One region of the Undibacterium sp. genome, then DNA from elsewhere that is predicted to be linked to it. Evidence: predicted binding sites of a transcription regulator. Region 1 holds the regulator's gene; each other region holds the start of a gene.
The links. Region 1 encodes sigma-54, which starts transcription at its own class of promoters, with help from an activator protein. Its sites were predicted from a motif close to TGGCANGNAANCTGCTTT; they were not measured.
Positions count from the first base shown of each region.

Region 2: prpB (methylisocitrate lyase) is a predicted target of sigma-54. The motif match lies at 3,389-3,406, and genes of this name have one in related genera.
Region 3: glnA (type I glutamate--ammonia ligase) is a predicted target of sigma-54. The motif match lies at 4,591-4,608, and genes of this name have one in related genera.
Region 4: Q8K39_RS00365 (TorF family putative porin) is a predicted target of sigma-54. The motif match lies at 2,945-2,962, and genes of this name have one in related genera.

Region 1 covers NZ_JAUXQE010000018.1:19,696-27,419, forward strand. The annotation lists gene Q8K39_RS08695 (SIS domain-containing protein) at 103-1,143, shown strand; gene Q8K39_RS08700 (HAD family hydrolase) at 1,143-1,673, shown strand; gene lptC (LPS export ABC transporter periplasmic protein LptC) at 1,670-2,314, shown strand; gene lptA (lipopolysaccharide transport periplasmic protein LptA) at 2,335-2,898, shown strand; gene lptB (LPS export ABC transporter ATP-binding protein) at 2,900-3,652, shown strand; gene Q8K39_RS08720 (RNA polymerase factor sigma-54) at 3,664-5,154, shown strand; gene hpf (ribosome hibernation-promoting factor, HPF/YfiA family) at 5,262-5,609, shown strand; gene Q8K39_RS08730 (enoyl-CoA hydratase/isomerase family protein) at 6,216-7,310, shown strand.
Region 2 covers NZ_JAUXQE010000036.1:23,323-31,046, reverse strand. The annotation lists gene acnD (Fe/S-dependent 2-methylisocitrate dehydratase AcnD) at 1-661, opposite strand, end outside; gene Q8K39_RS18545 (GNAT family N-acetyltransferase) at 704-1,177, opposite strand; gene prpC (2-methylcitrate synthase) at 1,225-2,373, opposite strand; gene prpB (methylisocitrate lyase) at 2,458-3,348, opposite strand; gene prpR (propionate catabolism operon regulatory protein PrpR) at 3,557-5,152, shown strand; gene Q8K39_RS18525 (response regulator transcription factor) at 5,269-5,631, shown strand; gene Q8K39_RS18520 (chemotaxis protein CheC) at 5,631-6,242, shown strand; gene Q8K39_RS18515 (GGDEF domain-containing protein) at 6,242-7,264, shown strand; gene Q8K39_RS18510 (putative selenate ABC transporter substrate-binding protein) at 7,407-7,724, shown strand, end outside.
Region 3 covers NZ_JAUXQE010000014.1:8,465-16,188, forward strand. The annotation lists gene ntrC (nitrogen regulation protein NR(I)) at 1-1,171, opposite strand, end outside; gene glnL (nitrogen regulation protein NR(II)) at 1,249-2,322, opposite strand; gene Q8K39_RS07835 (DUF4124 domain-containing protein) at 2,409-2,885, opposite strand; gene glnA (type I glutamate--ammonia ligase) at 3,026-4,441, opposite strand; gene Q8K39_RS07845 (EAL domain-containing protein) at 5,129-7,724, shown strand, end outside.
Region 4 covers NZ_JAUXQE010000002.1:20,796-28,519, forward strand. The annotation lists gene Q8K39_RS00355 (ammonium transporter) at 126-1,691, opposite strand; gene Q8K39_RS00360 (P-II family nitrogen regulator) at 1,712-2,050, opposite strand; gene Q8K39_RS00365 (TorF family putative porin) at 2,066-2,812, opposite strand; gene Q8K39_RS00370 (accessory factor UbiK family protein) at 3,241-3,483, shown strand; gene Q8K39_RS00375 (YifB family Mg chelatase-like AAA ATPase) at 3,493-5,016, shown strand; gene Q8K39_RS00380 (DUF1800 domain-containing protein) at 5,168-6,802, shown strand; gene Q8K39_RS00385 (DUF1501 domain-containing protein) at 6,838-7,724, shown strand, end outside.

The sequences.
Region 1 (7,724 bases):
TTGCCGATTTATCGCCTTGCTATCCTGCTTTTGGGCAAACATAATTCATTACGTTACAACTGGCAAAGTTTTTGCTTTGAGGATTTCGTTTATACTTCCGACATGAATGAACTGAATGCACCTTTAACTTTTAAACAACAACCCACGACAGACGCCGCTGCCATAGCAAAGCGCGCCCTGAAACTGGCCTGTGAAACCTTGCAAATCGAGGCTGATGCCCTGCTTGCCCTGCAAAAACGCCTGGGCAATGGCGATGCAGCCGGGTTTACCCAAGCGGTCAGCATGTTGTTGGCATGCCACGGTAGGGTCGTGGTTTCTGGCATAGGCAAGTCAGGTCATATTGCACGCAAGATTGCGGCGACCTTTGCCTCTACCGGAACGCCGTCGTTTTTTGTCCATCCCGCGGAAGCCGCTCACGGCGACCTGGGCATGGTGACGCCGCAGGATGTGTTTATCGCCATCTCTTACTCCGGCGAAGCCTCAGAGCTGATGTCCATCCTGCCCATCATCAAACGCCTGGGCGTGAAACTGATCGCCATGACAGGCAACCCGGAATCCAGCCTGGGCAAGCTGGCCGATATTCATTTGAACCTGCATGTGGACAAAGAAGCCTGCCCGCTGAACCTGGCACCAACGGCCAGCACCACGGTCACGCTGGCACTGGGCGATGCCTTGGCGGTGGCAGTGTTGGATGCGCGCGGCTTTCGAGAAGAAGACTTTGCCCGTTCCCACCCAGGCGGTTCACTGGGCCGTCGTCTGCTGACGCATGTCAGGGATGTCATGCGCGTTGATGATGCCATACCGCAAGTCGGCCCGGAAACCAGCCTGAAAACTGCGCTACTGGAAATCACCAAAAAGGGCATGGCGATGACGGCCGTGGTGGATGAGCACCAGCATGTGCTGGGCATTTTCACCGATGGTGACTTGCGCCGCCTGATGGATGGCACGCGTGACTTTACCCAGTTGCGCATAGCCGACGTCATGAATCACGCACCGCGTCGCATACGCCCTGAACAATTGGCGGTGGAAGCTGTCGAAGTCATGGAAACTTACCGCATCAACCAGTTGCTGGTCGCAGACGACAGCGGCAAACTGGTGGGTGCCTTGCATATACATGACCTGACCAGGGCCAAGGTGATTTAATGGATAAAGCGACAGCAATAGCAAGGGCCAGCAAGGTCAAATTGATGATTTTTGATGTGGACGGCATCTTGACCGATGGCAGCCTGTATTTTGGCCCCGATGGTGAAATGATGAAGTGCTTCAATGTGCTGGATGGCCAGGGCATCAAACTCCTGCAACAGGCAGGCATCATCACGGCCATCATCAGTGCGCGGCAATCGGCCATCGTCAGCAAGCGTGCTGCGGATCTTGGTATCAGCCATGTCAGCCAGGGCATCCATGACAAGAAGAGTGCATTCCTTGAACTGCTGGCCAAGCTGGATATCCCGGCACAAGAATGCGGTTTTATCGGCGACGATGTGATTGATTTGCCGATACTGACAAGAGTTGGCTTTGCTGCCAGCGTACCAAATGCCCATGCTGAAGTTCAGCGGCGCGTGCTATACATTACCAATGCCACCGGCGGCCAGGGGGCAGCGCGCGAAGTATGCGACTTTATCCTGCGGGCACAAGGCAAATATGAACAGGCTTTGCAAGCATATCTGACATGAAATCCCACCTGACCATAGACCGCTTCCGCATCTGGCTGGCCGTGATCCTGCTGGGCGTGATCACCATGGGCACCATCTGGGTCATGGAAGTCATACGTCGCAATGCCGACGATGAACAAAACCGCAGTTCAGCCAGATCAGCGCCAGATTATTATGTAGAAAAATTTAATTTCATACGTCTGTCAAATAATGGCAAGGCCAACTACCACATCACTGGTGACAACTTGGTGCATTTGCCTCGCAATGACAGCATAGAAATCCGCAACCCGCAAATCAATAGCTTTGATCAGGGTCGCCCACCTCTACATCTGCGTGCTGACCTCGCGGTAGTGGCACAAAAATCATCGTTGATCACACCCAGGCGTGATCATGACGAAGTTCATTTGTACGACCATGTCAGCATGGAAAGGCCAGAGGGTTTAAGTTCTCAATTTGTCCGCGTAGAATCGGATTATCTATTGCTATTGCCAGATGAAGATATTGTCAGAACCGACAAACCCATCTCTATCACCACAGGTAAATCAACATCGACGGCAACCGGCATGCTGGCCAATAATTCGACGCAACATCTGGCACTGCTGAGCAAAGTCCGCATACAGCTTAAAAAGCGTGAAACTGCTCCGGCAAGCACACTCAAATAATTCAGAAAGCAATCATGCATATGAAAAATACTCCATTCTCTCTCGTACGCTTTGCCAGCCTCGCGCTTCTTGGCCTGGCTTGCGCCTCTGCCCATGCAGAAAAAGCCGACAGCAACAAGGAAACTATCATCGAAGCCGGTTATGGCGAGAGTGATGGCAAAACCAGCGTGCGCAGATTGTCCAAGGGCGTTTCCCTGATGCGTGGCACGCTGGTAGTCAAAGCCGAGAACGCCGTTGTCACAGAAGCCCCGAATGGTGACCAGTTCGTCGTCCTGACTGGTGGCAGCAACCGCAAAGTCAGTTTCCGCCAGAAACGCGACGGCGGCCCTGACCTGTGGGTGGATGGCGAGGCAGACCGCGCGGAATACAACCAGAGTACAGAAATCGTCAAATTCATTTCCAAGGCCAAGGTGCGCTATCTGGAAGGCAAAAAAGTCACCCAGGAACAAGAGGGTGAATACTTGTCTTATGATAGCAAGAATGACTTTTTCATCGGCACCAACTCGACCAGTGGCCAGCATGTGGATGGCTCGGGCAGTTTGAAAATCATCCTGCAACCAAAACCAGAAAAGCAGGCTAATTAAGATGACAGCAAAGTCCAGTACCTTGCTCGTCAAGGGATTGCAAAAACGTTATGGTGCACGCCAGGTGGTGCGCGATGTATCCCTGCTCTTGAAAAGCGGCGAAGTAGTTGGTTTGCTGGGTCCGAATGGTGCCGGCAAAACCACCTCCTTCTACATGATCGTAGGCTTGGTACCTTCAGATGCGGGTGACATCACGATTGATGATGTGAATATCTCTCAATTGCCCATCCATGAGCGTGCCGTACTTGGCTTATCTTATTTGCCACAGGAGGCTTCGGTATTCCGCAAGCTGACTGTCGAAGACAATATCCGCGCCGTACTGGAATTGCAAAAAGACAGCGACGGGAAATTTCTTGGCACCAAAAAAATAGAAGAAAGACTGGATGCCCTGCTGGCCGATTTGCAAATTGAAAAAATACGCGAAAGCCAGGCATTATCTCTCTCGGGTGGTGAACGCCGCCGTGTGGAAATTGCCCGCGCACTGGCCACTAATCCACGCTTTGTCTTGCTGGATGAACCTTTTGCCGGTGTTGACCCTATCGCCGTCATAGAGATTCAACGTATAGTGCGCTTTCTCAAGGAGCGAGGCATAGGTGTACTGATTACCGATCATAATGTGCGCGAAACACTGGGCATTTGTGATCACGCCTATATCATAAATCAAGGCGCGGTACTTGCCAGCGGCAAGCCTGACGACATTATCCAAAATGAATCTGTACGTCGCGTTTATCTCGGAGAACACTTCCGGATGTGACGGGAATCATCATGAAACAAAGCCTGCAACTACGTACCTCACAACATCTGGCCTTAACGCCGCAATTGCAGCAATCAATACGATTATTGCAGTTATCCACTTTGGAATTGCATCAGGAGCTGGAGACGCTGCTGACCGATAACCCAATGCTGGAACGCGTGGACGATCCCCTCGATCATGCCGTGCGCCTGCTGGCTGACGGTGCCATCAATACCAGCAGCACTTCTGCCGATGCTGGCATGGAAGCACCAACACAAAGAGAAGAAACCGATAAATCCGCCGAACCTGCGGCGGCTGATGCCGAAACCGTCATCAGCAACGACAGCACTACCTCCAGCGAAGAAGACTGGGGCTTTGATGACGTGCAGCATGGCAGCAAGTCTGGTGATGATGAAGATGGGCGCCCGCAACTGGGTGCCGCCCACATCACTCTGCGTGAACATTTGCTGGAGCAAATGCGCCTGAACTTGCGCGAACCGCGTGACCGCGCTCTGGTCGAATTGATGATCGATGCGCTGGACAGCAATGGCTACCTGACCGAAACCCTGGACGAAATACATGCAAGTCTGCCACTGGAACTTGCCGTCGAGCCAGAAGAACTTGGTTTTGCCCTGAACATGCTGCAAAGCTTTGACCCGGCAGGTGTCGGCGCACGCAGCCCATCTGAATGCCTGGCCCTGCAAATCAGGCGTATGCCCAAAGTGGCTTTTGTCACACGCAGGCTGGCATTGCAAATTGTTGAAACACAACTGAGTTTATTTGCACAAAGAGATTTCACCAAACTCAAGAAAATTCTTGATTGCGACGATGAAGATTTGCGCGATGCACAAACCGTCATCAGGCTTTGCCAGCCCCGGCCAGGCATTGCCTTTGCGGTTGATGAATCAGATTATGTGGTGCCAGATGTGATCGTCAGAAAATCGGACAATGGCTGGCAAGTCATGCTGAATCAGGACGTGATGCCCAGGCTGCGGGTCAGCAGCATGTATGCCAATATCATGAAGCAAAACCGCGGTGAGGCTGGGCTGGGCACACAATTGCAGGAAGCACGCTGGCTGATAAAGAATATGCGGCAACGTTTCGACACTATTTTGCGCGTTGCACAAGCGATAGTTGAAAGACAACGCAATTTTTTCACCCACGGTGCTGTTGCCATGCGCCCCCTTGTTTTGCGCGAAATTGCTGATACACTAGGATTACACGAGAGCACTATCTCACGTGTAACAACTCAAAAATACATGTTGACCCCACATGGCATGTTTGAGTTGAAGTATTTTTTCGGCAGCCATGTCGCGACGGAAACAGGGGGTGAAGCATCTTCCACCGCGATACGTGCACTCATCAAGCAGCTGATAGGAGCAGAAGACCAGAAAAGCCCACTCTCTGATAGCAAAATTGCAGACATGCTGGGTGAACAGGGCATGGTAATTGCCCGACGGACAGTTGCCAAATACCGTGAAGCCCTCAAAATCCCCCCAGTGAGTTTGCGTAAATCTTTGTAAGTAGTCCTTGTAATCACGGTTTGAATTGCTATATATGATTTAGCTCAAAGCAAATAAAGGCCAAGAGCGTATCGTTACAGCAAGTAACATCACTATAGGAGCACAGTATGAATCTCACCATCAGTGGACACCACGTCGAAGTAACTCCTGCAATTCGTGAATATGTACATACCAAACTAGAACGTATCAGGCGGCATTTCGACCAGGTCATTGATATCGCCGTCATCCTGACGGTGGACAAGCTCCGGGAAAAGGATAAACGACACAAAGCCGACATTAACCTGCATATCAGCGGTAAAGATATCCATGTTGAAAGTTTGGCGCATGATCTGTATGCAGCAATTGATGCACTGGTAGACAAACTGGATCGCCAGGTCATCAAGCATAAAGACAAGATCCAGGACCATCAGCACGACGCTATCAAGCACATACCTGATCCGGCATCGGCTTCATAAGACCCCAGTCCTTACCCGAACAGGGTTGCGGACATCCAAAACAAGGACGCTAGAAGGCGTCCTTTTTGTTGGGTGAGTGGTTTGAAATAAATAATATCTTTTAATTATTCCAATCGATTGCTCTGTGACAATCCGTGCACGCATTAACCGTCATTCCAGCATGCTTTTGGCTGGAATCCAGTGGCGTTTAAGGCATGCCATACTTTGATTAAAACAATTACACTTCATGGATACAAGCCGGGTCTCGGCCCGGCAGCCGAAATACTTTCTTTGCGTCGCCAAAGAACGTATTCAAAGAAAGGCGACCCAGGCGTAGCCGCCCCTTCGGGGTGCCCGTTTGTGCAGTACAAAAAATGGGAAGATCCGAAACTCGCTTCGCTCAAACAGCGGCTCTTCTTAATCCATTTTCTGTACTGCACAAACGGCGGCTACACATGGGAACTGCGAAAGTCAAAAACAACTACAACCCCAAAGTCAAACCCAACGGCAACGGCAACGAGCACGCCGCCCTTACTCTATTTCTTCATAAACATAGACACCCCGTGACGCCCAAGCCTGAGAAAGTTAAAATAGCAGCTTCATCCCCTACCCTGCATAGTCAACATCATGAGCGAATTTGTCCTCACCTCCGTCAAGAATAATATAGGCTATATCACCCTCGACAGACCCAAAGCATTGAACTCGCTGTCTCTCGATATGGTGAGGGCGCTGACGACGACCTTGTTGGCCTGGCAGGATGATCAGAATGTGCGTGCGGTGTTTATCCAAAGCAGCAGTGAAAAGGCATTTTGCGCGGGTGGAGACATCCGTTTTTTCTATGATGTTGGCACGGCCACACCCAAAGGTGATTCTGCCCTGCTGGAAGATTTTTTCACAGAAGAATATGCCCTAAATCACTTGATTCATTTCTATCCAAAACCCTATATCGCGCTGATGAATGGCGTGGTCATGGGTGGTGGCATGGGTATCGCGCAGGCGGGGGAAGATTGCCGTTTGCGCATCGTCACTGAGCGTACCAAGATGGCCATGCCTGAAGTGAATATCGGTCTTTTCCCGGATGTAGGCGGCGGTTATTTCCTGTCGCGCACTGAGGGTGAAATTGGTACTTATTTGGGACTGACAGGCGAAATCATCACCGCTGCCGATGCCATTTATGCCGGTCTGGCAGATGTCTATATTCCCACCGCAGAAATACCGGCAATGATGAATTTAATCAGTGAAAGCGTAGCCACTGATTTGCGCGTGGCGATACGCGATTTTTCTGCAGCTTTTGCTGACCAGGCAAATCCAGCCACCAGCAAACTGGCTGCGCAACACGCCGCCATCAATGACATCTTCGCGGGCAATAGTGTTACAGCCATCTGTGAAAAACTGCAGCAGCACAACAGCGAATTCGCCCAGCAAACCCTGGCCACCATGCAAAAACGTTCGCCATTGCTGATGTCAGTCACGCTAGAACAACTACGCCGCAGCAAAGACATGAAAGTGTCCGCCTGCCTGCGCATGGAAAGAAACATGGTACGCCATTGCTTCAAACATGGCGAAGTGCTTGAGGGCGTACGCGCCCTGGTGGTGGACAAAGACAATAGCCCACGCTGGTCACCTGCCACATTGGCTGAAGTGACAGCAGAACAAGTGACAGGATTCTTTGCCGAGGCCTGGCCTGCGCATGCGCATCCTTTGCGATATTTGGAAGAGTGATTGATCAAATTTTTGGTCAATCGCAAATCAGGATATTTGCATAACCGTAGTATTGACGTTGTTTTTGAAGTTGTTTTTGATTTTTGCAGTTCCCATGTGTAGCCACCGTTTGTGCAGTACAGAAAATGGAAAAAGAAAGGCCGATGTTTGAGCGTAGCGAGTTTTCGGACTTTCCCATTTTTTGTACTGCACAAACGGGAACCCCGCAGGGGCGGCGACGCCTGGGTCGCCTTCTTTTGCTTCCTTTTCTTGGCGAAGCAAGAAAAGGGAGTAGCTGCCGGTCTACCACCGGCCTGCAATCATAAATAACGCATAAAAATATTTGAAAATCTAATTCGTAAAATCACACGATTCTGGTATTAACGAACTTCACAGCACGCGAAGAAAGCCACTAGATTCCTGCTCAATTCGCGC
Region 2 (7,724 bases), on a different contig from region 1:
CTTCCAGACCACCGACACCAATCGCAATCACTCCCAGCGCATCCACCATGGGTGTATGGCTGTCAGTACCGACCAGGGTATCCGGATAAGCCACACCATCTGTGACTTGCACGACTGGTGACATGCGTTCCAGATTAATCTGATGCAGGATGCCATTGCCGGGCGGGATCACATCGACATTCTTGAATGCCTTTTTTGTCCAGTTGATGAAGTCAAAACGGTCTTCGTTCCGCCTGTCTTCAATTGCACGGTTTTTGTTGAAGGCATCCGGATCAAAACCGCCGCACTCAACAGCCAGCGAATGATCCACCACCAGTTGCGTAGGCACCACAGGATTGACCAAGGCAGGATCCCCACCTTGCAGGGCAATCGCATCGCGCAGACCTGCCAGATCAACCAGCGCAGTCTGACCGAGGATATCGTGGCATACTACACGCGCCGGGAACCAGGGAAAATCAAGGTCGCGCTTGCGTTCAATGAACTGGCGCAGAGAATCGGTGAGCGTAGCCGGGTCACAGCGGCGCACCAGGTTTTCTGCCAGTACGCGTGAGGTGTATGGCAGCTTGTCATAGGAACCTGGCACGATCGCATCGACTGCTTCGCGTGTATCAAAATAGTCCAGTGTAGTGCCTGGTAGTGGCTTGCGGAATTGAGTATTCATGGCTCGCTATTGTCAATATTAGTATTCGATATTCAAGGCAGCTCAGAGTTGTAACTTGAAACCTTCATGTGATGCGGTGAAGCCCAAACTTCCATAGAACCTGTGCGCCTGTATGCGCTTCTTGTCACTGGTCAGTTGAACCAATTGGCAACCACGTTCGCTTGCCAGTTGTATCGCCTGCTTTATGAACCAGTGACCTATGCCCTGGCCACGCAAGTAGCCATCAACCCGCACGCTTTCTATCATGGCGCGGGTAGCGCCTTTCCTGCTCAGGCCAGGGATGAACGTCACCTGCTGCATGGCAATGATGCGGCCATCCAGCTCAGCTACCATCAAGAACTGATTATCGTCGGTTGTTATGCGGTCAAAGGCTTCTGAATAACATGCATCCTCCGAGCCTACGCCTTCACGGTTCTTGCCCAGATCATCATCAGCAATGAGTTCCAGCAGGCGAGGCAGATCTTGCCTCACAGCGCGTCTGGTACTGAGTTTGGACAGGTCTGCCTGCACTTTCATTTTGCAACCTCTGGCTTATTTACTCTCGTTGATTTATTTGCGTTTATTTATTTGCGTTTATTCAAAGGAACAAATTTCAGGTCTTCAGGGCCAACATAATTAGCGCTAGGGCGAATGATCTTGTTATCGATACGCTGTTCTATGATGTGTGCCGCCCAGCCAGAGGTACGCGCGATCACGAATAGAGGAGTGAACATGGCAGTCGGTACACCCATCATGTGGTAGGACACGGCAGAAAACCAGTCCAGGTTAGGAAACATCTTTTTGATATCCCACATCACGGTTTCCAGACGTTCGGCAATATCAAACATCTTCATCGCGCCCGCTTCTTTAGACAGGTTGCGCGCGACTTCCTTGATGACCTTGTTGCGTGGATCAGAGATAGTGTACACAGGGTGACCAAAACCAATCACGACTTCCTTGTTCTCCACACGTTTCTTGATATCGGCTTCTGCTTCATCTGGATTGTCATAACGTTTCTGGATTTCAAACGCGACTTCATTCGCGCCACCGTGTTTAGGGCCACGCAAGGCACCAATAGCGCCGGTGATGGCAGAATACATGTCAGAACCTGTGCCTGCGATGACACGACCAGTAAAGGTCGATGCATTGAACTCATGCTCTGCATACAGTATCAATGAAGTATGCATGGCTTTTTCCCACGACGCACTTGGCTTTTCACCATGCAGCAGATGCAGGAAATGGCCGCCTATGGATTCATCATCGGTTTCAGTTTCTATGCGTTTGCCATTATGACTGTAATGGTACCAGTACAGCAGCATGGAACCCAGCGAAGCCATCAGGCGGTCAGCGATATCGCGTGCGCCAGGATTATTGTGGTCATCTTTTTCTGGCAATACGCAACCCAGTGCAGACACACCGGTACGCATGACATCCATAGGATGAGAAGAGGCTGGTAGCCATTCGAGTGCCGCCTTGACATTGGCTGGCAAGCCACGCAGGGCCTTCAATTTAGCTTTGTAACCACGCAACTCTGCGACAGTCGGCAATTTGCCATGCACCAGCAAATGGGCAATTTCTTCAAATTCGCAGGCGTCGGCCACATCCAGGATATCGTAGCCACGGTAATGCAGGTCATTGCCTGTTTTACCTACAGTGCAAAGCGCGGTATTGCCAGCAGTAACGCCAGACAGGGCAACGGATTTCTTTGGTTTGAATGGAACGGCTTCAGTCATGATTATTTCTCCATTGGTACATTAGAAGTGCTATTCCCGCCCGCTGGCTTGATACAGCACAAGGCCGGGAAGTCTATTTGGTTTTTATTTGGATTTTTGCTGGGCAAACAGAGCATCCAGCTTTTGCTCAAAGTCGTGGTAATTGATGCGCTCATACAATTCCATGCGGGTCTGCATGGTGTCGACGACATTCTTTTGCGTACCGTCACGGCGTATCGCGCCGTAGACGTTTTCTGCTGCCTTGTTCATGGCGCGGAAAGCTGACAATGGATACAAAACAAGACCCACATCCACTGCGGCCAGTTCGTCGACAGAAAACAAAGGAGTAGCACCGAATTCCGTGATATTTGCCAGGATAGGCACTTTGACGGCATTGGCAAACTGCTTGTACATCGCCAGTTCGGTAATCGCTTCCGGGAAGATCATGTCGGCACCTGCCTCCACACAAGCCAGGGCACGTTCGATGGCAGCTTCCAGACCTTCAACGGCCAGGGCATCAGTACGGGCCATGATGACGAAGTTTTCATCGGTACGCGCATCGACTGCGGCCTTGACGCGGTCAACCATTTCCTGTTTGCTGACGATCTCTTTGCCTGGACGGTGACCACAACGCTTGGCCCCGACCTGATCTTCAATATGAATGGCTGCAGCGCCGAACTTGATCATGGATTTGACGGTACGTGCCACATTGAAGGCGGATGAACCAAAGCCGGTATCCACATCCACCAGCAAAGGCAGGTCGCAAACGTCAGTAATGCGGCGCACATCAGTGAGGACATCGTCAAGATTGGAGATGCCCAGATCAGGCAAACCCAGGGAACCGGCAGCAACGCCGCCACCAGACAGATAAATTGCCTTGAAACCGGCACGTTTTGCCAGCAAGGCATGGTTGGCATTGATTGCGCCCACGACTTGAAGCGGGGATTCTTCCTGCATCGCCTTACGGAAGGCGGCACCTGCGGAGTATGTACTCATGTGTATGCTTTCAGGTTAATGAACAGATTCTGGGATAGACATTGCAATGAGCGTGCCAGCCTGCAGGCACACCCTGCTGTTTCTGGATGATGTGTATATAAATCAAATACTTATTCGCTATGCTCGCACAACAAATCTTGTTCAGGAACCCAGATTTGTTTCATAATGATGTTTCACATTGAATTTTGAAACATTAATTGAAACATATATGAAACATCCGCCGGCGATACGTGATACCCACGACAAACCCGTTATCTGGACAGTGTCCATCTCACGCCTGTTCGACATGTTCCGCGACATCATGGTCGAATACGATGTCAGTGCCGACATAGAGCCCATACATATGGGTTTTGAAGAGGCAGCACAGTACCTGAAAGAGCGCCTGCAAACCGAGAGGTGCGATGCCGTCATTGCGGCTGGCTCCAACGGTGCCTATCTCAAGAACCGCCTGCCCGTCCCGGTCGTGATTGCCAAGGCCAGTGGCTTTGATGTCATGCAGGCACTGGCAAGGGCACGCAAGGTGTCACCCGCAATAGGTCTGATCAATTATCAGGAAACCATGCCAGAACTGGCGGATTTCAAGGCGACTTTCGGCTTCCCGCTAGAGCAGCGCACCTACGTCACCGAAGAAGATGCGCGCGCCCAGATCAGTGAGCTCAAGGCGGGTGGTATCAAGGTCATCGTCGGAGCAGGACTGATTACTGACCTGGCTGAGGAAGCTGGACTGACTGGCATTTTCATGTATTCAGCCACCTCGATACGTCAGGCCTTTGATGATGCACTGGAAATCGCTCGACTGACGCGACTGGAATCAGCCCGCGGGCGGCATCATCCGGCAGCAGAATCACTACGCGCCAAACATGGCATTAACGATTTGCGGGGTGACTCTGCCCTGATGCAGGCTACGCGCAAGTCCATCGCCTTGTTTGCCCGCTCTCCTGCAACAGTGTTGTTGCAAGGTGAAACCGGCACTGGCAAGGAGCTGGCTGCCCAGGCTTTACACCGGGAAAGCACAAGAGCACGCCAGCCTTTTGTCGCTGTGAATTGCGGTGCCATTGCCGAGAGTTTGCTGGAATCAGAATTGTTTGGCTATGAAGAAGGTGCATTTACCGGTTCGAAACGGGGCGGGCACGCTGGATTGTTTGAAATTGCTCACAGAGGAACGGTATTTCTGGATGAAATTGGTGAGATGCCACTCGCCTTGCAAACCCGCCTGCTGCGCGTATTGGAGGAACGTGAAATCACGCGGGTCGGAAGCATGCGCCCCATACCTGTCGATGTACGCATTATCAGTGCCACACATTGCGACCTGGTGGCAAGAGTAAAAGAAGGAAAGTTTCGGGCTGATCTATATTTCCGCCTTGCCGTATTACGCTTGCATTTGCCAGCATTACGGGAGCGTGCAGATGACACACTGCCGCTTGCAGTATGGTTCCTGAAGCATGCCCTGGCTGCCATTGGCGTCAGACCACATGCCAATCTGCACGCAGAAATGGCCAGTTGCGGCATGCTTTTACAACCTTATGCCTGGCCAGGAAATGTAAGAGAACTACGCAACCTGATGGAGCGACTTGCCCTGTTTCTGGCAGCCGAACCACTGCAAGCATTGACACCGAGTTTCGTGGCAAAAACATTGCCCGAGTTAAGCATCACTGAGAATACACCCGCTATTTCAACGAAACAGTCAACACCAGAGTCACTGGAACAGGTCATGGAAAAGTTCAATAACAACCGCGACGCAGCTGCTGACTATCTGGGCATCAGTAGAACGACCCTGTGGCGACGCCTCAAGCAAAAATCGTAATCATTTGAAACATTAATTGATCATCTGAATGGCGAATTTTATGCCGCACTAAGGTAAAATGAATTTACGCTGTCACTCACATTTCCTGGGTGCATTAGTTTTGCATAAAATACATTATGAAAAAAATACTCATTGTTGACGATAGTAAAGTTTCCCGCATGGTGATTCGCGCGCATGTAAAGGCAGTGCATCCGGATTGGGAATTCTTTGAGGCTGGCAGTGGTGAAGAAGGCATCAAGTCAGTGATAGAGAACAAACCCGACTATTGCACCATGGATATCAACATGCCTGGCATGCTGGGCACTGACGCCGCAGAGCAGATTTTGCAAACCAGTCCACATATACGCATCGCCATTTTTTCGGCAAATGTACAGGACACCATGCAAAACCGGGCTACCTCCATAGGCACCATTTTTGTCGCCAAACCAGTCACTGAAAAATCCATCACCATCGTCCTCAATTATTTCGCGAGCGAATAATGAATTCCCTCACCGAACTTCATCTCGATGCACTAAGTGAGGTCTTCAATGTCGGCGCTGGCAGAGCTGCTGCCAGCCTGAGTGACATTGTAGGAGAAGAAGTTCGCTTGTCGGTCCCTTCTGTCGAAATCCGAAAATCCTCGGAAATTGATGTTTCTGCAATGGGTTTGCAAAGTGAGCGCTTTGGCACAGTGCACCAAACCTTTAGTGGCTCGTTTGAAGCAGAAGCAATCCTCCTGTTCACTGAAGAACACGCCCTGGAAATTGTGCGCGACATGATGGGGTCGCAAATCAGCCTGGAAGACCTGGCCGAATTTGAACAGGAAGCGATGTGCGAACTCGGCAATATCATCCTCAATGCCTGCCTGTCCGCGATGGCAGATATGCTGAATATTCCGCTGAACTGCTCATTACCAGATTACTCAGTGGCAACGACCGAAGAAATTTTCCGTCGTGTCAGTGACGATCTCGATCAACCTTACGTCCTGTTGTTGCATATCGACCTGGCGATAGAAAGGCGACATTCTGAAGGCCACCTGATTTTCTTGTTGAGTTCCACATCTTTAAAAGGTTTGATTATCCAGCTTGAGCGCTTTTTGGGAGCAGTGTAATGGCGCAGTTGCTGTCACCGTCTCCATTTGCAATGGAGCAAATATTCAATTCCATCAGCCTGGGACTGATTGTGCTTGACGCGCAACAGACTGTGCACCTGTGGAATGGCTGGGTGGAGAGACACACAGGCATTCCCGCCAAACAGGTCATCGGCAAGCACATCTCCGAAGCTTTTGAAGAGTTGCCCAGCCGTGCCATCCTGAATGCCATCACCAATACACTGAGTTATGGCCTGCCTGTGGTTTTGTCAAATGCCTTGCATCGCTCACCCTTGCCGTTGTTTCAGCGCAACGAGCAAGATGATGGGAAAAGCCGCATCGATCAATCCATCACCATCACGCCGATTACTGCGGAGTATGGCGAGCGTCATTGCCTGATACAGATCAGTGACTCGACCACATCGATCAAACGCGAAAAAATCTTGCGCACACATTCTGAAGCGCTGAAGCGAGAAGCCACCACCGACAGCCTGACAGGCATTTATAACCGTCGCTTCTTTGATGAGCATTACAAAATGGCCCTGGGCCATGCCGTGCGTCATAGTGTGCCCATGTCAGTGTTCATGGTCGATATCGATTACTTCAAGGAATATAACGACAGCTATGGCCATGTGGCGGGAGACAAGGCGCTAATACAAGTCGCCACCGCCCTGCGCAAACAATTGATGCGTGCAACCGATGTACTGGCCCGTTTTGGTGGTGAAGAATTCATCCTCATGTTGCCCAACATGGCACCTGACTCTGCCATGCTGTTTGCTGAAAAACTGCGGCTGGCTGTGTGGGATTTGAACATACCACATATTAATTCCCGCATTAGCCAGCGTATCAGTGTCAGCATAGGCTTTAGCAATTTCTATAAGCATCCTGATATTGATGCCAATTCCCTGCTCAAGTGTGCCGATGCTGCACTGTATGAAGCCAAAAAAGCTGGTCGCAATCAAAGTCAATATATGTCTTTGCAGCACTTCAATATGCAAACTACAGCACCCGCTGGCACCTTACATCAATCTGTCAGCAATTGAACTCCGGCTACGTTTTAGCGAAGAAGGCAGTACAAGTAGCTGTGTGACGGTTTTGCGTAAATCCTATTTCAATTACTTTGGTCTTCCAGGAAATAATATGACTAATTTTGCCGCCCGCTTTACAGTTTCACGCCGCAACATCATGATTGCCGCCAGCTTGCTGGCATTCACCAGCTTGACCCATGCGCAGCAAATCTTAAGAGTTTCCGCCATCCCCGACGAAGCACCGACAGAGTTGCAGCGTAAATTCAAACCTCTGGGTACCATGCTTGAGAAAAAACTGGGCATGAAGGTAGAATTCATTCCCGTCACTGATTATGCCGCCTCAGTAGAAGGCCTGGTCAATAAAAAGCTGGATATGGTCTGGTTTGGTGGCTTCACTTTCATACAAGCCAAGGTGCGTAGCAAAGAGCAAGTCATACCACTGGTGCAGCGGGAAGAAGATGAAAGATTCAAATCC
Region 3 (7,724 bases), on a different contig from region 1:
CTTGTACCGCACCTACAGTAGCCGGTACCAGGTCTTGCGGCAAGTCGGGCATTTCTACCGTTTGCCCCGGCGCCATGACGGTGATCCAGTTACACAGATTTTCCAATTGGCGGACATTACCGGGAAAATCCAGGCTGGACAAAAATTGCAATGCAGGCTCGGACATGCGCTTGACATCCACACCCAGTTGTTTGGCGCTCTGGTTCAAGAAATATTTGGTCAGCAACGGGATATCTTCACGGCGCTCACGCAAGCTGGGTAAGCGCAGGCGGATGACGTTCAGGCGATGATACAAATCTTCGCGGAACAAGCCGTCTTTCACCCGGGTTTCCAGATTTTGGTGAGTCGCAGCGATCACGCGCACATTCGCCTTCATTGGCTGATGTCCGCCAACGCGATAGAAATGGCCATCCGATAACACCCGTAACAGACGCGTCTGCAAATCAAAAGGCATGTCACCAATTTCATCGAGGAACAAGGTGCCGCCCTCTGCCTGCTCGAAACGGCCACGACGTGTGGTTTGTGCGCCAGTAAAGGCGCCACGCTCATGACCAAACAATTCTGATTCCAGCAAATCCTTGGGGATGGCTGCGGTATTCAAGGCAATGAAAGGCTGTGATGCGCGTGGGCTGTGCTTATGCAAGGCGCGCGCCACCAGCTCTTTACCACTACCTGATTCGCCCGTGATCATCACTGTCACATTGGATTGCGACAAACGACCAATGGCGCGAAACACATCTTGCATGGCTGGTGCCTGACCAAGTATTTCCGGCGTTTCAGACATGCTTTGCTCTACACTGGATTCGCGCAGGCTTTCATCAAGCGCGCGACGTATCAGCTCAACTGCCTTGTCGAGATCAAAAGGCTTGGCCATGTACTCAAACGCTCCGCCTTGAAAAGCAGCTACTGCTGATTCCAGGTCAGAAAACGCCGTCATGATTATTACCGGTAAACCTGGGTACTTGGCTTTGACAGTTTGCAATAGTTCAAGGCCAGAAGCGCCGTGCATGCGTATATCAGACACCAGCACCTGCGGCGTATCGCTTTGCAAGGCGTTCATTGCATCTCTTGCATTGGTGAAGCTGCGCGTTACCAGATTTTCTCTCGCCAGCGCCTTTTCCAGCACCCAGCGAATCGAATCGTCGTCGTCCACTATCCAGATTGGTTTCATATTGTCGTTTTGCAGTCTGTGTTAAGCATATCGATAGAAGGAGCACTTTTGGTGCAGCCACTTTGCCACACCTTTATTTAAGGTAGTGGTATCAGTATCCGGAAATCCGTACATCCCGGCCGGCTCTCACATTCGATGACACCCATATGTTGTTCAACGAAAGTTTGTGCCAGCGTCAAGCCCAGACCGCTACCGCCTTCCTTGCCCGATACCAGAGGATAGAAAATGCGATTGCGAATCTCAGGTGGGATGCCCGGACCGTTATCGATGATATGCAAGTCTAATGCCAGCCTGTAGCGTACCTTGGCCAAAGTAATCTGGCGTACCACGCGCGACTTGAAAGTTAGCACGGCATCACCCTGCCTGATACGCTCGCTTAGTGCTTGCGCCGCATTGTGGGCGATGTTCAAAACTGTCTGTATTAACTGTTCTTTGTCGCCACGAAATTCAGGGATCGATAAATCATAGTCGCGCTTGATGCTCAGGCCTTGTGGAAACTCTGCTACGATCAGACTGCGCACGCGCTCACAGACTTCATGGATATTCACATCCCCGACAATATGTGGCAGGCGATGCGGGGCCAGCAAACGGTCCACCAGGGTCTGCAGCCGGTCAGCTTCCTTGATAATGACCTGGGTATATTCGCGCAATTCACGTAGGTGGCGCTCGGGCAATTCCAGCTCCAGTAATTGTGCTGCGCCGCGTATTCCACCGAGGGGATTCTTGATTTCATGGGCAAGATTGCGGATCAGCTCTTTGTTGGCCTTGCTCTGATCCAGCATGCGCTCTTCCCTGTCGAGCTTGAGTTGTTGCACGTTTTCGCGCAACTCTATCAGGACCGGGGTCTCAGGATTATCAAGGGCTGTTACGATACTGTGTACATGCAAAGGCTCACGCCCTGCCCGCTCCAGTGTAAGATCCTGGCGCTTGTCAGCAAATTGATGGGCTACCGCCTGATGAAAAACGGCAGTCAATTCCTGCCCATTCAGGAATAAATCAGTCAGCTTCAAATGCGTAAGCGACTTGAAGGAAGAGTCGAGCAGGTTTTCAGCAGCTGCATTGGCAAATAAAATGCTGCTTTCTGCATCCAGCACAATCACGGCTGATGTCAGCAAATCCAGGCCAGCAAACGAGGTAAGTGGAGTTTTCACAACTTGTCCATAAAAAAAGGCCGCACAGAGCGACCTTTACGCAAGCATCATGCCCGAACAGCATTTTGCATTTTCACACTGGCAACTTATTTTGCGTTGGCAATTTCACGTTTCAGTGCTTCTATGTTCTTTTCAGTGCGGGCGATGTCTTCTTTCATCAAATTGGTGCGTTCCTGATATTTGGCATAATTTCTTTCATCACCACGACGCTCAGGCTCACCATTATTGTATTCTTTCTTCAGATTTGCCAGCTTCTGCTCTTCCGTCTTTAATTCATCCTGCAAAATCTGCTTGCGGTCCGAGTCCCTGGCTTTTTGAGTGCTGTCATCTACCTTGGGGAAATCGCTGGGGCTGCTAGCCGGTTTACCCTGTGGCTTCTTGCCTGGAGCAGGCAATGCTGGCGCAGGGACAACGGTGATGCCTTGCAATTCGACCTTTTTGCAACCTTTGACAGCACCTGTGTTTTTGTATTCTTTTTTACCATTATCGTCCACACACAGGAATACATCGCCCTGCGCATAGGCAAGCGTCTGCGCACCAATAAAGAGAATAAGGCCTGACAAGAGTCGGTTCATAGGAAAGCAATAATCATTAACAGACTGATAGTGTATGTCATGCAGCGCTGCAACACAATTACAGAGAAATTAGCATTTGTAACAAAAAAAGCGGGGTTACCCCCGCTTTTTTGTGCATTTACTCAGAATTACAGAGAGTAATACATATCGAATTCAACTGGATGAGTTGTCATGCGGAAGCGTTGCACTTCTTGCATTTTCAAATCAATGTAGGCGTCGATCATGCTGTCGCTGAATACACCACCGCGTGTCAGGAACTCGCGGTCTTTGTTCAATGCTTCCAGTGCTTCTTCCAAAGATGCGCAGACTGTCGGGATCAATGCATCTTCCTCTGGTGGCAAATGGTACAGATCTTTGCTGGCAGCTTCACCAGGATGGATCTTGTTCTGTACGCCGTCCAGACCTGCCATCATCAGTGCCGCAAAGCACAGGTATGGGTTAGCCAGTGGATCAGGGAAACGTGTTTCAATACGGCGTCCTTTTGGATTGGCAACGTAAGGAATACGGATCGAAGCAGAACGGTTACGTGCAGAGTAAGCCAGTTTCACTGGAGCTTCATAACCTGGAACCAAACGCTTGTAAGAGTTGGTGCCTGGGTTAGTGATCGCATTCAATGCTTTTGCATGCTTGATGATACCGCCGATATAGTACAGCGCAAAATCAGACAAACCAGCATAGCCGTCGCCAGCAAACAGATTTTTGCCATCTTTCCAGATGGATTGATGCACGTGCATGCCAGAACCGTTGTCGCCAACGATAGGCTTAGGCATGAAAGTCGCTGTCTTGCCATAGGTGTGGGCAACATTCCAGACCACGTATTTCAGGTTTTGTGTCCAGTCTGCACGCTCAACCAAAGTAGAGAACTTGGTACCGATCTCATTTTGACCAGCGCCAGCCACTTCATGGTGATGCACTTCAACCGGAATGCCCAAGGATTCCAGAATCAAACACATTTCAGAACGCATGTCCTGGAAGCTGTCGACTGGAGGAACCGGGAAGTAACCGCCTTTAACCGTAGGACGATGGCCAGTATTGCCGCCTTCGAGTTTTTCGCCTGTCGTCCAGGACGCTTCGTCAGAATCAATCTTGACGAAACAGCCAGACATGTCCACTTTCCAGCGTACGCTATCGAAAATGAAGAATTCTGGTTCTGGGCCAAAGTAAGCTGTGTCACCAATGCCAGAAGATTTCAAATACGCTTCAGCGCGTTTCGCGATGGAACGTGGGTCACGGTCATAACCTTTGCCATCAGATGGCTCGATAACATCACATTGCATGAACAATGTCGTTTCTTCGAAGAAAGGATCAATATTGGCAGTAGATGGATCTGGCATCAACAACATGTCAGATGCTTCAATACCTTTCCAGCCTGCGATGGACGAGCCGTCAAATGCATGGCCAGATTCGAATTTATCAATGTCGAACTGGGAAATTGGAACAGTTACGTGCTGTTCTTTGCCTCGGGTATCAGCAAAGCGAAAATCAACGAATTTGACTTCGTTATCTTTCGCCATTTTCAAGACTTCTGCGGCTGTCATTGCCATGTGAAACTCCTCTGAGAGCTAAAAAATAAATTCGGAAATTGCTGAGTGCTGCGCCTGCCAGTTTTGTGCAATCTCGTCCAACAGACAAACCTTGTCTTACTGGTCCTTACCGAAAACCCTTACCTGGCGGCTAAACTCAATGGAGGATGATAGCAGAAACCATGCCATCACCCAGATCATGTATATATAAATACGAAATTTGTTAAATGCCTGTTTTTGTGGCGTTTTCTCATAGAAATCAGGAGCAGCGTAGCATTATACAAATTAATATTACGCACCAAAATAATGCGTCACACAAAATATTTGCCATTTTGGTGCATTTTCAATCGAGGGTTGAATTTTTGCACCATTTTGTATCATCGCAATATTTATTCGTATTTCATCAGAGTCGCAAAGAAAATGCATTGATAGGACTTACGCAAAACCGTCCCAACTGCACTGCAGCTCCTAGTCGTACTAAAGTACTGTCTTCGTCGCTACGCCTTGTTGGGACAATTGTGCGTAAGCCCTAATTGGAATATTTGATTGACAATATTGATCAAAATCAACATTCCTTGGCATTCCACGATATGCGATTCATTCTCATTTAGACTATGCATGTCTTTTCGTGTCGCAAGCCCCTCCCTCGCCTAATTTATCCCGAATGAACTCAAGCATGGGCATCGCTGCCTATACCTATTGTTAACTATGTCGCCTCATCTCAATCTGCGCAAGCCTTTGCTGTTTGCATCGCTGACTTTTGTCCTGGCAATGCTGGCCAGCACAGCAATCATTATCAAGCTTGAGGACAGTGCAAACCAGGAAGAACATTTGCTCGCCTATGACCTGGCACGCGCCCAGGCAAACGCCCTGCAAAATAATATGCACAAGGCGATATCGGCAACCTATGCGCTGGCAGGCATGGTGGCAGACAGCAATGGCCGCATCCGGAACTTTGAACGCTTTGCCGACAAGATCTTGCAATATCACCCACAAATTGCCGCACTTTATCTGGCCCCGCAAGGCATCACCACCGATGTGGCACCATCTGAATGGCGTGAACATGGGCTGGGCATCAATTTATTGACAGACCCTGTCCGCAAGACCGAGGCCATGCTGGCACGCGATAGCGCACAATTGACACTGGCGGGGCCGCTACCCCTGACCAGGGGCGGCACAGGCATCATCGCCCGCTTGCCGGTATTTCTGGATGATGCCATCGACGCCAACAAACCAGCCGAATTCTGGGGGCTGATCTCTGCCGTCATTGATTTAAAAACTGTATTGGCTGATGCAGAACTATCCAAACTGGTCGCACGCGGCTATGACTATGAACTGTGGCGTATCGATCCAAGCACACACACTCATCAAGTCATACAAAAATCGCCAGGATTCAAGCCGGGAAATAATATTCGCCATGCCATCAAGTTGCCAAACGTAGAATGGACACTGGACCTGACTCCCAGGCATTCAACTCCCTTCAGTAACACCCTGCTCCTTTATAGCAGCATCGGTTTTTTATTTAGCCTGATGCTGGCATACCTGGTCCAACTATTGTTGGAAGCGAGCAGACAAAGAAAAAACCTGAAAAATATTATCGCCGAAAGAACCGCCGAACTAAGTCAGCGCGAAACAGATTTGAGACGCGCGCAGCGCATTTCAAAAACCGGTAGCTGGAGCATAGGTGAAGATACCAAGGAATGGCGCTACTCGGAAGAAACGAGCCGCATACTTGGCTACCCAAGCGGCAGCAAGCTCGATTGTTCCAGCCTGCTGCAACGCATACACCCTGACGATATGCCAGCCGTGAAGCAATTCTGGGCGCAAGTACAAGCAGGCGCAGATGCCAGCATAGAACACCGCATCCGCCTGGACGGCGAAGTCCGCTGGCTGCATTCACAATATGATGGACAAAGTGCCAGACGCATGGGCACGGTGCAAGACATTACCGAGCGCAAACGCGCAGAAGAAGATTTGCGCATTGCCGCCATTGCCTTTGAAGGCCAGGAAGGCATGCTCATCACCGATGCCCACCGCGCCATCTTGCGCGTCAACCAGGCATTTACCCGCATCACTGGCTACAGCCGCGAAGAAGCCCTGGGCAAGCAAACCAGCTTGCTCAAATCCGGCCTGCACGGTGCCAGTTATTATGAGGATATGGGCAAGCAGCTTGAAGCCAACGCCTTCTGGCAAGGCGAAATCTGGAACCGCAGGAAAAATGGCGAAGTGTATCCAGAATGGCTGACCATCACTGCCGTCAAAAATGCCAGCGGCAAAGTCGTCAACTATGTCGCCACCATGCTCGACATCACCCAAAGAAAAGCCACCGAAGCCAAACTTGAACACCTGGCCTACCATGATCCATTAACCGGCCTGGCCAACCGCCGCCTGTTGATAGACCGGCTGCAACACAGCCTGCAGGCAAAAAGCCGCAGCAATCAGTACGGTGCCGTGCTCTTTCTTGACCTCGACGATTTCAAGACCATCAACGACAGCAGCGGACATGGCAAGGGCGATCTGCTCTTGCAAGTAGTCGCCAAACGCCTGGCGCACAGCATACGCAAAGGTGACACACTGGCTCGTTATGGCGGCGATGAATTTGTCCTGCTGCTGGAAGAACTCAGCGACAACATTAGGGAAACTGCCATCGAAGTCCAAATGATTGCCACCAAAATTCTGGCAGACCTGCGCGCGCCCTATGACCTGGAGCATCTTGAATATCATAGCAGTGCCAGCATAGGCATCACCCTGTTTGACAAACAAAACACCTCGGCTGAAGAATTGTTGAAACAAGTCGAAGTCGCCATGTACGAAGCCAAATCCAGCGGTGGCAACAGCTACCGCTTCTTTGACAAAGATATGCTCGACATCGTCAATACCCGCGCCGCTCTTGAAGCCGATATGCGCCAGGGTCTGCTGCAAGAACAGTTCGTTTTATACTACCAACCTCAAGTCAACAGCAGCGGGCAAGTCACCGGTGCCGAAGCACTGGTGCGCTGGCAACATCCGCAAAAAGGCCTGGTGCCACCATCCGACTTCATTCCCCTGGCAGAAGAGTCCGGCCTCATCCTCAGTCTGGGCGCCTGGATACTGAAAACAGCCTGCGCCAAACTGGCAGAATGGCAAAACAGCGAAGACACAAAAAACCGCACACTTGCCGTCAATGTCAGCGCACGCCAATTCAGGCAAAACGACTTTGTAACACTGGTGCTCGACAACATCCGGCACTACCAAATCGACGCCAGCAAACTCAAACTGGAATTGACAGAGAGCCTGCTGGTTGACAATGTCGAAGCCACCATAG
Region 4 (7,724 bases), on a different contig from region 1:
TTCAGGACCGCAAGCTCTGATTACGGTACTGACGGTACTCCTTTGGATACTCTTACTGCCCCGGCCTCAATGAAAAGCCGGGCAAAAACTTTCAAACACCATCATGAATCGAATCAAGAATCGAATCAAGAGTGGTAAGCAGACTCACCATGGCTGGTGATGTCCAGGCCTTCACGTTCTTCATCTTCCGGCACACGCAGACCTACCACCAGATCAACCAACTTGTATGCCACGAAGGACACCACGCCTGACCAGATGATGGTTGTGCCTACCGCTGTTGCCTGCGTCATGACCTGGCCGAAAATGTCATAAGGATCAGCCGACATTTTGTTGGTGACGTAGTCGAATATACCCTGACCACCAAGGGATGGTGCAGCAAATACACCTGTCAACAAGGCACCGAGGATACCGCCCACGCCATGCACACCGAAGACGTCGAGGGAATCATCCGCACCCAGCAAACGCTTGAGGCCATTCACACCCCACAGGCAGATGATACCTGCCAGCAAGCCGATGATCAGGGCACCCATGGGGCCGACGAAGCCGCAAGCAGGAGTAATTGCTACCAGACCAGCTACCGCACCGGATGCACCACCCAACATGGAAGGCTTGCCTTTCGACATCCACTCACCAAATACCCATGACACCGTGGCTGCCGCTGTTGCCAGCAAGGTATTCATGAAGGCCAGTGCTGCTATATCACCTGCTTCCAGAGCAGAACCGGCATTGAAACCAAACCAGCCCACCCACAACAGGGACGCACCTATCATCGTCATCGTCAGGGAGTGCGGTGCCATGGATTCTTTACCGTAGCCCACGCGTTTGCCGATCAGGTAAGCACCCACCAGGCCAGCCACCGCTGCATTGATGTGTACGACAGTACCACCAGCGAAGTCGAGCGCGCCTTTTTGGAACAGGAAACCAGCCTTGGCAGACTCTGTTGCCAGCGTTGCTGCATCCTTGATCGCATCAGGACCAGTCCAGAACCAGACCATATGAGCAACAGGCAGGTAGCTGAAAGTGAACCACAGAACTACGAACAAGAGTACGGCAGTGAACTTGGCACGTTCTGCAAATGCACCGATGATCAGGCCGCAAGTGATGGCTGCAAATGTCGCCTGGAAGGCCACGTAGATAAACTCAGGAATCACCACGCCTTTGCTGAAGGTTGCTGCCACACTGAAACTGGCCTTGGCCGGATCCCAGATACCATTCAGGAACATGCGGTCAAACGAACCGATGAACTTGCTGCCTTCAGTAAAGGCCAGCGAGTAACCATAGATACACCACAATACAATAATCACGGCAAAGATCATGAAGACTTGCATGAGTATCGACAGCATGTTTTTGGAGCGCACCAGACCACCATAGAACAAGGCCAGGCCAGGTATGGTCATCAAGATAACCAGCAAGGTGGCAACCATCATCCAGGCGGTGTCGCCTTTATTGGGTGTAGGTGCCGGTGCTGGCGCTGCGGCACTGGCAGCAGCAGGTTCTGCTGCTGCGGCTGGAGCAGATGCCGGGGTGACTACCGCTACAGCAGCCGCTGGTGCGGATGCAGTCGCCACTGCGGCCGAGGCTGCCACAGGCTCAGCTTTGGCTGACGCGTCCTGGGCTGATGCCACAGAGGTAAAACCAACAGTGACCATCAAGGCCGCCCCTGCCAGTATGTTCTTCAACAGTTTTTTCATGTGAACTCCCTGGTAGGCTATCAGAGTGCGTCGTTGCCGGTTTCACCGGTACGAATACGCACTACTTGTTGCAAGTCATAGACAAAGATCTTGCCGTCACCAATCTTGCCGGTGCGGGCCGCAGTTTCTATCGCTTCAATGGCACGGTCAACGATCGCATCATCCACCGCTGCTTCGATCTTTGTTTTCGGCAAAAAATCGACCACATATTCAGCACCACGATACAACTCGGTATGACCTTTCTGACGGCCAAAGCCCTTGACTTCAGTCACGGTAATCCCTTGCACACCGATGGCAGACAAGGCTTCGCGTACTTCATCGAGCTTGAAGGGTTTGATAATTGCTGTAATCAGTTTCATGCTGACCTCGGATAATTAAAATGTTTTAACTGCAGACAGCAGCAAAGTCGTCTTGCCAGTGAATTTGCCGCTCGGTGTCACATACAGTTTGCTCTCGGCATTGGTGCCCAGGGCTGCAAGGCCAAAATTGACGCCAAAGAATTCTTTGGTCACACCGATTTTCCAGTCGGAATAAGAATAGGCACCATTGTTCTTGACGGTCTGGCGGCCTACATGCAACGCCAGGTTATAACCGTCTGGCAGTTCCACATTCGCGCCCAGATCCAGATAGCCGCTATTTTTACTATCGACAAAGCCGAACAGATTAGTCACAGAATGCGAATACTTGGCATAGAAAGGTCCCATGCCTACCTGACCATAGATTTCTGTGGTGTTGGCATCCGCAAAACCTGGTACCTTGTTCAAGCCATTGGATGGATAAACATAGGTCAATACACCAACGTCATACGAAACATCCTTGACGATCTCGCCTTTTTTTCCGGCATAGATATCCCATTCAATATCTCCGCTACCACCGGCATCCTTGGTCCACTTGATCGTGGAGAGCCAGGTTCCAGCGTAGAAGCCGCTAGGGTTATGCACGTAGTCAGCACCACCCTGCAAAGCCGGATCAAGGCGCGATTGTGAAATGGCGCGATAACGGTATTCACTGACGGCGCCAATATTGAAGCTGACTTCATTGTCTGGCTTGGCATCTGCTGCGTGGACAAAACCACTCAGGAATGTTGTGGCTACAGCAGCGGCGATTACTAATTTTTTCATTGCGCTTCCCCCTATTGAATTAAGATTTGATTTGATTGAAACCGGGACAGCATCCACTTTTTGCGCATCAGTGACTTCTTAAGGTCATGAATTACATCTGAAGGACACTTAAATTCTTCTTTCCCTTACCTGTTAGCAGGAGTCGTGCCAACCATGAACATCTATTCATTTAACCTGGTATAAGCTGTCGTAGATCGCTGTATACATACGCATACAGTCAGACAAGCTAAGGCTACGGCCCAGTATTAATATTGCAGCGCAATACCAGTGGCCGCCTGGGTAAGATGCGCTATCATTGCTCCATAGGTAAAATTGCAAGCGAATAATCAAGTTTGCGCACCAATAAAGAGCAGTATCAGATTTTGCACAAATAAGTGGCAGAACCTAATTTGCACCATAAGCGTGCAACTACAAAATAGAGGATAAATATGGATAAGCAAAATTTCTTTAATGACATGCAAGCCAAAATCAGCCAGGCACTGGAAAACTCACCCGCCAAAGATATCGAAAAAAATGTCAAAGCCATGATGAGCCAGGGCTTTTCCAAGCTGGACCTGGTAACGCGCGAAGAATTTGATATACAAGCACAAGTCCTGGCCAAGACCCGCGCCAAACTGGAAGCCCTGGAAGCCAGGGTAGCCGCTCTGGAAGCACCGCAAAAAGACGCTTAAGTAGTACGCATGTCATTAGCCGTCCTCAAAAGCCGCGCCTTGAATGGCATGGATGCACCGCAGGTCACGGTGGAAGTGCATCTGGCAAATGGCCTGCCCGCTTTCACTATCGTTGGACTTCCCGAAACCGAGGTCAAGGAATCCAAGGACAGGGTCAGGGCTGCCTTGCAAAATGCCAGGTTTGAATTCCCGGCCAAGCGCATTACCGTGAATCTGGCCCCGGCTGATTTGCCCAAGGAATCTGGCCGCTTTGATTTACCTATCGCCCTGGGCATTTTGGCGGCATCCGGGCAAATACCGGCAGATGCGCTTGAGCAGTATGAATTTGCCGGTGAATTGTCACTGTCTGGCGAATTGCGCCCGATACGCGGTGCCCTGGCCATGACTTTTGCAATTTGCAAAAGCCAGCAGCATTCACAACAGGAACCTGCCTTCATCTTGCCGCGAGCCAATGCCGATGAAGCTGCCCTGGTCAGCGAGGCCGCCATTTATCCGGCAGATTCGCTGTTACAAGTATGTGCCCACTTCGCTGGCGTAGATGCTGAACAAAAACTGGTGCGCCACAAGCCAGCATCGCAAGCGGCCCGTCCGCATTATGCTGACTTTGCCGAAGTCAAAGGCCAGATCCAGGCCAAACGCGCACTGGAAGTGGCAGCGGCAGGCTCGCATTCTGTGATATTAATCGGGCCTCCAGGTACCGGAAAATCCATGCTGGCCGCCCGCTTCCCTGGCATTTTGCCCACCATGACCGACCAGGAAGCACTGGAATCAGCAGCCGTACAATCACTGACTTCCGGCTTTTCCATAGAGAAGTGGAAGCTACGACCTTACCGCTCACCTCATCACACAGCTTCTGCGGTGGCTCTGGTGGGTGGTGGAGGCACGCCAAGGCCAGGCGAAATTTCCCTGGCACATAGAGGTGTCCTGTTCCTCGACGAATTGCCAGAATTTGACCGCAAAGTTCTGGAGGTGTTACGTGAACCGCTGGAATCAGGTCACATTACCATCTCGCGGGCGGCAAGGCAGGCTGATTTCCCGGCGCGCTTCCAGCTAATTGCTGCGATGAATCCCTGTCCTTGCGGCTATTTTGGTCACTCCAATGGCAAATGCCGCTGCACACCAGACATAATCGCCCGCTATCAGGACAAGATATCCGGCCCCTTACTGGACCGCATAGACATGCAGATACAGGTGGGTGCCTTACCACATACCGATTTGCTCAAGCAGGCCGATGGTGAACGCAGCGCAGCTATCCATGCGCGAGTAGAAACTGCCTTTGAGCGGCAACAGCAGCGTCAGGGCAAGGCGAACAATCTCTTGTCCACGACTGAAATTGATCTGCACTGCAAACCGGATGAACAGGCAGGGCTGCTCTTGCGCAATGCCATGAACAAGCTCAACTGGTCAGCCCGTGCCTACCATCGCGTATTAAAAGTCGCCCGTACCATAGCTGACCTGGCTGGTTCAGCACACATAGCGACGCCACACGTGGCGGAAGCCATACAGTACAGGCGGGCGCTCAGAGACCAGTGAAGACACTTGCTGTTTTTTTAGCTTGGAAGCAGTTACATAGTTTTTCCTCACTGTTACAGCACGTTACGAAAATTTCGCAAAATAAGCCTAAACTTGCTATCACAATCCACTGTCAGAAACCTTCTAGACAGATACACAAGTGAGGGCGAGCATGAAAATTCAATCCAAGCTGCAGCAAGTGCTGGGTGCCAGCCTGCTGGTCTTGCTGGCAGCATGCAGCAACCTACCCCAGCAACATGCAGATAACAGCAGCCAGCCAGGCAAGACGCTGGCACAGGCTGCGCTAGTGCCAGAGCAATTGCTGAACCGTTTGACCTGGGGTAGCAATCCCTCCAGCCTGCAGGTCTTGCAAGCCGTTGGCCCAGACCGCTACCTGGACCAGCAATTGCGCGCGCGTAGTACCGTCTTGCCACCAGCGATACAAAGCCAGATTGATGCGATGACCATTTCGCGCCAGCCATTGCCTGAACTCATGCGTGACCTTGAAGCTCGCCGCCTTGCCTCTGAGCAGCAAAAAGACACAGATGACACGCTACGCAAGGAATATCAGCAAGAATTGACACGCCTGGCCAGGGAAGCGTCTACCCGCGCACTTTTGCGTGACATTTATTCGCCGAATCAGTTGCAGGAGCAAATGAGCTGGTTCTGGATGAATCACTTCAATATCCATAATGGCAAAGCCAATGTACGTGCCATGCTGGGAGATTTTGAAGAACAGGCAATACGCCCATATGCCCTGGGCAATTTCCGTGACTTGCTGCGTGCCACTGTGACGCACCCTGCCATGCTCAGGTATCTGGATAATGAACATAATGCAGCCAACCGCAACAATGAGAACTATGCGCGTGAGTTGATGGAATTACATACCATGGGGGTGAATGGCGGCTATAGCCAGAAAGATGTACAGGAACTGGCAAGGGTGCTGACCGGCGTGGGCATTAATTTGAGCAAGGATGCGCCGCGCATGAAGCCTGAGCTGGAGAAAATCTATCTCAGGCAAGGCTTGTTTGAATTCAACCCGCAACGTCATGATTTTGGTGACAAGCTGGTGTTGGGCAAGACCATCAAGGGCCGAGGTATGGCCGAACTCGATGAGGTGCTGGTACTGCTGTCCCGACAACCGGCTACAGCCAGTTTTGTCAGCCAGAAGCTGGCGACTTTTTTTGTCTCTGATACGCCCTCAAAAAACCTGACCGATAAAATGGCGCAGCGTTTCCTGCAAACCGATGGCGATATCGCAGCCACTTTGCGTACCATGTTTAATAGCCAGGAATTTATTGCTTCGCTGGGAAAAAAATTCAAAGATCCGTTGCACTTTATGCTGGCTTCGGTACGCCTGGCGTATGACGGCAATACCATTGTCAATACCGGCCCCATGCTGAACTGGCTGAACATGATGGGCCAGCAATTGAATGGTCGCCAGACACCGGATGGTTATGCACTCAATGAAAGTTCATGGGCCAGTTCTGGTCAGATGACGGTGCGCTTTGATATTGCCCGGTCAATTGCTGGTGGCAACCCGGCCCTGTTTCGGGCGGAGAATCAAACTCCACAAGCTGCGCAAGCCATGCAAGGCATGCAAACTTCCGTGCCAGCGCAGACTACACCCGCAACAGTGCCAGGCACACAAGAAAAGCCGCAGCCACCTGCACTGGCTGCATCGTCCTATGTAAAAAAATGGAGTACACAATTCAGCCCTGCTACCCAGACCGTCTTGAATCAAACACGCACGCCACAGGAATGGAACACTTTGTTCCTGGCCTCGCCTGAAATGATGCGTCGCTAACTGAACGTCTGCCAATTATTACGGAAAGGTCTACCATGTACCGTAGAGACTTATTGAAAGCAATGGCCCTGCTGCCATCGTCTGCCTTGCTGGGAATGAGCAGCCAGGTGATGGCGGCACCAGCCACTCAAAATCGTTTGCTGCTGGTGTTTTTGCGCGGCGGCTATGATGCCAGCAATTTACTGGTGCCTACTTCCAGCAACTTCTATTATGAAGCCAGGCCAAATATTGCCATTGCCAGACCGGGTTCCATACCGGATGCGGCACTGGCACTGAATGCAGACTGGGGCCTTCATCCGGCCTTGCGTGACACGATTTATCCCATGTTCCAGCAGGGTGAAGCAGCATTCATCCCCTTTGCTGGAACAGATGATTTATCGCGTAGCCATTTTGAAACCCAGGACAGTATAGAAATGGGCCAGCCCCTGAATGCCAGCCGGGATTTCCATTCTGGTTTCTTGAATCGCCTGGCGAAGGTGTTGGGGAATAACGGCAAAGTCAGTGCGATGGCTTTCACTGACCAGTTACCACTGGCCATGCAGGGCCAGGCCCACATTGCCAACACCGCATTGCGCAATGTCAGCAAGGCCAATGTTGATCAGCGCCAGCGTGAGTTGATCATGCAAATGTATGCCAATACAAATCTGTCGCAAGCCGTCAAGGATGGCTTTGCCATGCGCGATGAAGTGGCGCGTGAAATGGCAGAAGAAATGAATAGTGCCAATCGCAATGCGATCTCGACCAAAGGTTTTGAGCTGGAAGCCCAACGTATCGCCAAACTGATGCGCGATAAATACGCACTGGGTTTTATTGATGTCGGTGGCTGGGACACGCATGTTAATCAGGGCGGGGCATCAGGCACACTGGCCGTCAAGTTTGAAGAACTCGGTCGCGGGCTGGCCGCTTACCGTACTGAAATGGG